2 linked regions of the Sporichthya polymorpha DSM 43042 genome follow. The protein of the gene in region 2 interacts with the protein of the main gene of each other region in a pairwise test. Links are inferred from orthologs where the notes say so. Each region holds a gene or a part of one and is shown on either strand. Other genes may lie near its edges.

What was found.
Region 1: the proteins of aceE (region 2) and nth interact in binary tests that used the Escherichia coli proteins (3 or more experiments, as listed by UniProt). The link is inferred for Sporichthya polymorpha DSM 43042 from one-to-one orthologs.

Annotation. Positions count from the first base shown.
Region 1 is NZ_KB913029.1:1,304,639-1,307,944, forward strand. Bases 110-3,105 are described here. They hold nth (endonuclease III), read right to left. Parts: upstream 1,967-3,105; coding sequence 1,253-1,966; downstream 110-1,252. Other genes in these bases: SPOPO_RS0106435 (NUDIX hydrolase), read right to left, coding at 110-628; SPOPO_RS0106440 (TlpA family protein disulfide reductase), read right to left, coding at 654-1,256; SPOPO_RS0106455 (cyclic nucleotide-binding domain-containing protein), read left to right, coding at 2,070-2,744; SPOPO_RS0106460 (MBL fold metallo-hydrolase), read right to left, coding at 2,837-3,105. Outside these bases: more of SPOPO_RS0106435, read right to left, coding at 1-109; more of SPOPO_RS0106460, read right to left, coding at 3,106-3,306. UniProt on the Escherichia coli protein: DNA repair enzyme that has both DNA N-glycosylase activity and AP-lyase activity. The DNA N-glycosylase activity releases various damaged pyrimidines from DNA by cleaving the N-glycosidic bond, leaving an AP (apurinic/apyrimidinic) site.
Region 2 is NZ_KB913029.1:5,096,648-5,100,289, reverse strand. Bases 219-3,550 are described here. They hold aceE (pyruvate dehydrogenase (acetyl-transferring), homodimeric type), read right to left. Parts: upstream 3,173-3,550; coding sequence 419-3,172; downstream 219-418. Other genes in these bases: SPOPO_RS0124615 (DUF3052 domain-containing protein), read left to right, coding at 3,410-3,550. Also shown: SPOPO_RS33285 (glycoside hydrolase domain-containing protein), read right to left, coding at 1-190; more of SPOPO_RS0124615, read left to right, coding at 3,551-3,642. UniProt on the Escherichia coli protein: Component of the pyruvate dehydrogenase (PDH) complex, that catalyzes the overall conversion of pyruvate to acetyl-CoA and CO(2).

The sequences.
Region 1 (3,306 bases), 3.8 Mb from region 2 along the record:
ACGGCCGCTCCCAGCCGGCCAGGTGCAGGACCCGGTCGAGCACGAAGGCGGTGAACCCCCAGACCCGGATGCCGTCGACGTCGAAGGCGGGCGACATCCGCCCCGAGACGTGCCGCACGGTGAGACGGTTGGCCGGGTCGACGAGGTCCGCGATGCGGACCAGGTGGACCGAGGCGACCTCGGCGAGGTCGGCCGGGCGCACCGGACTCGGCTCGCGCCACCAGGCCAGGACGGGCGTCACCGTGAAGCCGCTGACCGGCACCGAGACCTCGGGCAGGGTCGCGAACACCTCGACCCCGGTCGGGTCCAGGCCCGTCTCCTCCACGGCCTCGCGGACCGCGGCCTCCGAGACGTCGGCGTCGGTGGGGTCGACCGCCCCGCCCGGGAAGGCCGGCTGGCCGGCGTGGTTGCGCAGGTCGGGCGCGCGCTGGATCAGCAGGATGCAGATGTCCCCGGGAGTGCCGGGAGTGCCCTGGGACGTGTCCTCCCAGAACAGCAGGAGCACGGCCGAGGCCCGGGCGCCGGACATCGGCTGCGCCGGCACGAGGGGACCGAAGTCAGCAGGTTGGATCGTCCCGGCGAGGTCGACGAGGGGAGCCAACCACTGCGGCAGCTCGACCCTGTTCACCCACGTCCCCTCGGACCCCGCTCCCTCAGGAGACCTGGAGGTGCTCCGCGACCGCGTCCCGGACGGCGCGTGCGCTCGTGAACGCACCATAGTGGACCGCGGCAATTCTCCCCGCGGAGTTGACGAAGAGGGTGACCGGCGGGCCGGGAATCCGCAGCGGACCGCGGACCGATCCTTTACGGTCGGCCAGCGACGGCCACGGCACCCCGTGGTACGAGAGCCACTCCCGGGACGGGGTGTCCGCGTCCTGGACCGCGACCCCGAGGAAGCGGACCCGCTCCCCCAGCTCGGCGTGCGCCTCGGTGAGGTACGGCAGCTCGGCGAGGCACGGCTTGCACCAGCTCGCCCACACGTTGATCACCATCGGCCCTCGCAGCGTCCGCAGTCCGACCGGGTCGCCACCGCCGAGGCAGTCGAGCGTCAGGTTCGGCAGCGCGGTCGTGTTCCCCGACGGTCGCGGCGAGGGCTGAGCAGCACCTGGGAGGGGGCTGTCGAGGCCCTGGCAGGTCAGGACGGGGGCATCGGCCCCCCGGGCGCCACCGGGGCCGCTCGCGGCCGTTCCGCCGTCGCCGCCGCACGCGGCGAGCAGCAGCGGCGCCGACAGGGCCGCCGCGAGCGCGCGCCTCATCGGGGGCCCGAGGTCCGGACGAGCTTGGCCGCCTTCTCCGGGTCGGTCTCGCCCTCGCCGTAGGCGGGGCACAGGGCCGCGGCCGGGCAGGCCCCGCAGGCCGGCTTCTTGGCGTGGCAGATCCGGCGGCCGTGCCAGATCATCCGCTGGGAGAAGTCGGTCCAGTCCTTCTTCGGAATCAGCGCCCCCACGGCGTGCTCGACCTTGACCGGGTCGTCCTCGGTCGTGAACCCGAAGCGGCGCGAGAGCCGGCCGAAATGGGTGTCGACCGTGATGCCGGGGACCCCGAACGCGTTGCCGAGGACGACGTTGGCGGTCTTGCGGCCGACGCCGGGCAGGGTCACCAGGTCCTCGAGCCGGTTGGGCACCTCGCCGCCGAAGCGGTCGCACAGGGCCTGGGCCATGCCCATGACCGAATTCGTCTTCGCGCGGAAGAACCCGGTCGAGGCGACGATCGACTCCAGCTCCGCGCGGTCGGCGGCGGCGTAGTCCGCGGCGGTCCGGTACTTGGCGAACAGCACCGGCGTCACGAGGTTGACCCGGACGTCGGTGGTTTGAGCGGACAGGATCGTGGCCACGAGAAGTTCGAGCGGAGTGGTGAAGTCGAGCTCGCAGTGCGCGTCCGGGTAGGTCTCGGCGAGCACGCGCGAGATCCGCCGGGCACGGCGGGTGAGGGCGAGGGGCGACTCGCCGGCGAACTTTCGCGGCACCTCGTCAGAGTAGTTCGGGATACTGACACCGGATCACGGAGCCGCCCACCTGCGAGAACAACCCCGTTGGGCACTACGCTGCGGGAGGAAGAGGAGGCGTGCCGTGGACGACATGATTCGTAAGGCGCCGCTGTTCTCGGCCCTCGACGACGAGGCCGCCGGGGCACTGCGTCGTTCGATGGCGGAGATCAACCTCGGTCGCGGCCAGGTGCTGTTCCGCGAAGGGGACGCCGGCGACAAGCTGTACGTGGTTGCCGACGGCAAGGTGAAGCTGGGCCGCACGTCGAGCGACGGCCGCGAGAACCTGCTGGCGATCCTCGGGCCGGGTGAGATGTTCGGCGAGCTGTCGCTGTTCGACCCGGGTCCCCGGACGGCCACCGCCACCGCGGTCACCGACACGCAGATCTTCGCGCTCGGGCACACCGAGCTCACCACCTGGGTCTCGGGCCGTCCTGAGGTCGCGCTGTCGCTGCTCAAGCAGATCTCGTCGCGGCTCCGCCGCACGAACGAGGTCATCGGCGACCTGGTCTTCTCCGACGTCCCCGGCCGCGTCGCCAAGGCCCTGCTCGACCTGTCGAGCCGCTTCGGCGTCCAGTCCGACGACGGCGTCCACGTCGGCCACGACCTCACCCAGGAGGAACTGGCCCAGCTCGTCGGCGCCTCCCGCGAGACCGTGAACAAGGCCCTCGCCGACTTCGCCGGCCGCGGCTGGATCCGCCTCGAGGCCCGCGCCGTCGTCCTCCTCGACCTCGAGCGCCTTTCCCGCCGCGCCCGCTAGATCCTCCGCGGCCGCACCGTCGTCGACAAGGGGTGACACCCCTTATCGACTCACGAGCGGTCCCGTCCGCAGGCGGTCCGGCGACCGGCTGGTCAGGTGTACGGGTTCGGGGGGACGGCGTCGGGGTCGGGGACCGGGACGCCGAGGTGGATCAACTGGGCCTTGACCGACCACTCGGCGGCGGGCCAGAGGCTCCGGTCGACGTCGGCGTACACGCGCTCGACGACCTGACGCGGGGTCACGTCCCCGGCGTCGACGGCGGCACGGACCTGCTCGAGCCGTTGCCGACGGTGCGTCAGGTAGTAGTCGATCGCGGCGGCGGCGTCGGGGAGAACGGGGCCGTGGCCGGGGTAGACGGTGTCGACGGCATCCCCGGCGAGGGCGGCGAAGCGCTCCAGCGAGGCGAAGTAGTCACGTAGGACGCCGTCGGGCGGGATGACGACCGTCGGGCCGCGGCCGAGGACCATGTCACCGGTGAGGAGGGCCCGCTCGGCCGGGAGCAGGAACGTCATGCAGTCCGAGGTGTGCCCGGGGGTGTGGAGCACCCGGATCTCCAGCCCGT
Region 2 (3,642 bases):
GGTTGGGCGAGGACGTCGCGGCCGGCGCGTAGGCCGGCTCGGCCGTCGGGGCCTGGTCGGCCTCGGCCTGGGGCCCGACGAGGACGGCGGCCAGCCCCATCGCGGCCAGCAGCAGCGCGGCGAGAACGGTGACCGCCCGGTCCCGCCGAGTCGCGGCGGCGGTCCGGACGACCCGCTGCTGGCGGGACATGGGCGCAGGGTGCCTCTCGTTGGACGGGGTGGAACCCGTTCAGCGTAGAGGCCAAAGAGGCCAAAGTGCTTCAAGTGACTGATGTGACGAATGGTGTTTCGTCCGGGTTGGTCCCCGTCCGGCGTCCCCTGCTCATGCATGAGCGGGAGGTCGAAAATCGGACACGATCGGGCCCGAAATCGACCGTCTGCTCATGCATGAGCAGACGGTGGGGGGCGCCCGGGGGGCTCAGGTCTCGCCGCCGGCCTCGGTGGCGGTGGTGGCGGTGACGTCGGTGAGCCGGTAGGTGTCGAGGGCCTTGCGGACGGTCTCGGGCTCGATCTCCTTGCGGGCGGCGAGCTCGGCGAGGGTCCGGACGACGATCGACTGGGCGTCGACGCGGAAATGGCGGCGCAGGGCGGCGCGGGTGTCGGAGCGGCCCCAGCCGTCGGTCCCGAGCGAGATGAAGTCGCTGGGGACCCACCGCGCGATCTGGTCCGGGACGGCCTTCATCCAGTCGCTGACCGCGACGACCGGGCCGGGGGCGCCGGTCAGGGAGCGGGTGACGTGGGGGACGACCGGCTCGGCGTCGGGGTGGAGCAGGTTGTGCTCCTCGCACGCCATGCCGTCGCGGCGCAGCTCCGACCACGACGTCACCGACCAGACGTCGGCGCCGACGCCCCACTCGGACGCGAGCCGGGCCTGGGCCTCGAGCGCCCACTGCATCGCCGGGCCGGACGCCAGGAGCTGGGCCCGCGGGGCGCCGTTCGGTACCTCGGGCGCCGGCGCGTACCGGTACATGCCGCGCAGCAGCGCGTCGACGTCCAGGCTCGCGGGCTGCACCGGCTGGACGTAGGGCTCGTTGTAGACCGTCAGGTAGTAGAAGACGTCCTCGCCGTGCGGGTGGGCGACCGACGAGCCGTACATCCGCTTGAGCCCGGACTGCACGATGTGGCCGATCTCGAACCCGAACGCGGGGTCGTAGGCCACGCACGCCGGGTTGGTCGACGCGAGCAGCAGCGAGTGCCCGTCCTCGTGCTGCAGGCCCTCGCCGTTCAGCGTGGTGCGGCCCGCGGTGGCGCCGATCAGGAACCCGCGGCCGAGCTGGTCCGCGAAGGCCCAGATGGCGTCGCCGGTCCGCTGGAACCCGAACATCGAGTAGAAGATGTAGACGGGGATCATGTGCTCGCCGTGCGTCGCGTACGACGTGCCCGCGGCGACGACCGAGCCCATGGCGCCGGCCTCGCTGATGCCCTCGTGCAGGATCTGACCCTGCGTCGATTCCTTGTAGGACAGGAGAAGCTCGCGGTCGACGGCGTCGTAGTTCTGGCCGTGGGGCGAGTAGATCTTCGCGGTCGGGAAGATCGAGTCCAGGCCGAAGGTGCGCGCCTCGTCGGGGATGATCGGCACGAAGCGGTGGCCGATCTCCGGGTCCTTGATCAGGTCGCGGATCAGTCGCACGAACGCCATGGTCGTCGCGACCGGCTGCTTGCCCGAGCCCTTCTCCATCTGGGTGAACGCGGCCGCGCCCGGCAGCTTGAGCGGCTTGGCCCGCACCACGCGCGAGGGCAGGAACCCGCCGAGGGCGCGGCGCCGCTCGAGCAGGTAGTTGATCTCGTCCGAGTTCTCACCGGGGTGGAAGTACGGCGGCAGGTCGGCCTCGAGCGCGGCGTCCGAGATCGGCAGGTGCAGCCGGTCGCGGAACTCCTTGAGGTCGTCCTTGGTCAGCTTCTTCATCTGGTGCGTCGCGTTGCGCGCCTCGAAGCTCTTGAGCGTCCAGCCCTTGATGGTGTGCGCGAGGATCACCGTCGGCTGGCCGACGTGCTCGCGCGCGGCCTTGAACGCCGCGTAGACCTTGCGGTAGTCGTGACCACCGCGCGAGAGCTTGGTGAGCTGCTCGTCGGTCATGTTCTGGACCATCTTGCGCAGCCGCGGGTCCCGCCCGAAGAAGTTCTCGCGGATGTAGGCGCCGGACTCGGTCGTGTAGGTCTGGAACTGCCCGTCCGGCGTGGTGTTCATGGCGTTGACGAGGACGCCGTCGACGTCGCGCGCGAGCAGCGGGTCCCAGTCCCGGCCCCAGACGACCTTGATGACGTTCCAGCCCGCGCCGCGGAAGTAGCTCTCGAGCTCCTGGATGATCTTGCCGTTGCCGCGCACCGGGCCGTCGAGCCGCTGCAGGTTGCAGTTGACGACGAACGTCAGGTTGTCGAGCTCCTCGCGGGCCGCGACGCCGATCGCGCCGAGCGACTCGACCTCGTCCATCTCGCCGTCGCCGAGGAAGGCCCACACGTGCGAGCGCGACGTGTCCTTGATCTGACGGTTGAACAGGTACCGGTTGAACCGGGCCTGGTAGATCGCGTGCAGCGGGCCGAGGCCCATCGAGACGGTCGGGAACTCCCAGAAGTCCGGCATCAGCCGCGGGTGCGGGTACGACGGCAGACCGCCGACCGGGGAGGTCAGCTCCTGCCGGAACCCGTCGAGCTGGTCCGCCGACAGACGACCCTCGAGGAACGCGCGCGCATAGATGCCGGGGGAGGCGTGGCCCTGGATGAAGACCTGATCGCCGGACTCGCCGCCCGCCTTGCCGCGGAAGAAGTGGTTGAAGCCGACGTCGTAGAGCGACGCCGCCGACGCGTACGTCGCGATGTGCCCGCCGACGCCGATGCCGGGCCGGTTCGCGCGCGACACCATGACGGCCGCGTTCCAGCGGATGAACGCGCGGATGCGGCGCTCGACGTCCTCGTCGCCGGGGAACCACGGCTCGTTCTCGGTCGAGATCGTGTTGATGTAGTCCGTGCTGCGCAGACCGGGGACGCCGACCTGTCGCTCACGGGCGCGTTCGAGCAGTCGGAGCATCAGGTAGCGCGCGCGGGCCTGGCCGCCTCCGTCGATGACGGCGTCGAGCGACTGCAGCCACTCCCGCGTCTCCTCGGGGTCGACGTCCGGCAGTTGGGTGGGCAGCCCGTCGCTGATGACGGAGAACCGTTCGCGTCCTGATGTCACGGCGGAGGTCCTTTTCTTCCGAGGCCACCCCCTCCGGTGCCGGGGTGTCCCCTCCATCGTTGTCCTGGAGATCGTTTCGTGCATCGCTACCCTCCGGTAAACCGGGCGTTTCGGGCGTGAGGTGTGTCTCGATCGCTGTCCACACCTCCGGCGGGGGTACTTGCGCGGCGGGCCTCGAACCGGATGAACTACCCGCCAACCACCTCAGTGGGACACACGAGGAACAGGAGACATACGTTGGGCGCCAGCGCCGAGGGCGCGGCCGCGACCATCTCGCGGCTGGGCTTCGCCTCGGGTCAGGTCGTCCAGGAGATCGGTTACGACGACGACGTCGACTTCGACCTCCGCGACGCGATCGAGGACGTGACCGGTAACGAACTGGTCGACGAGGACTACGAGGAAACCGTCGACGCCGTCCTCCTGTGGTGGCGCGAGGGGGACGGTGACCTGGTGGACGCCCTGGTCGACTC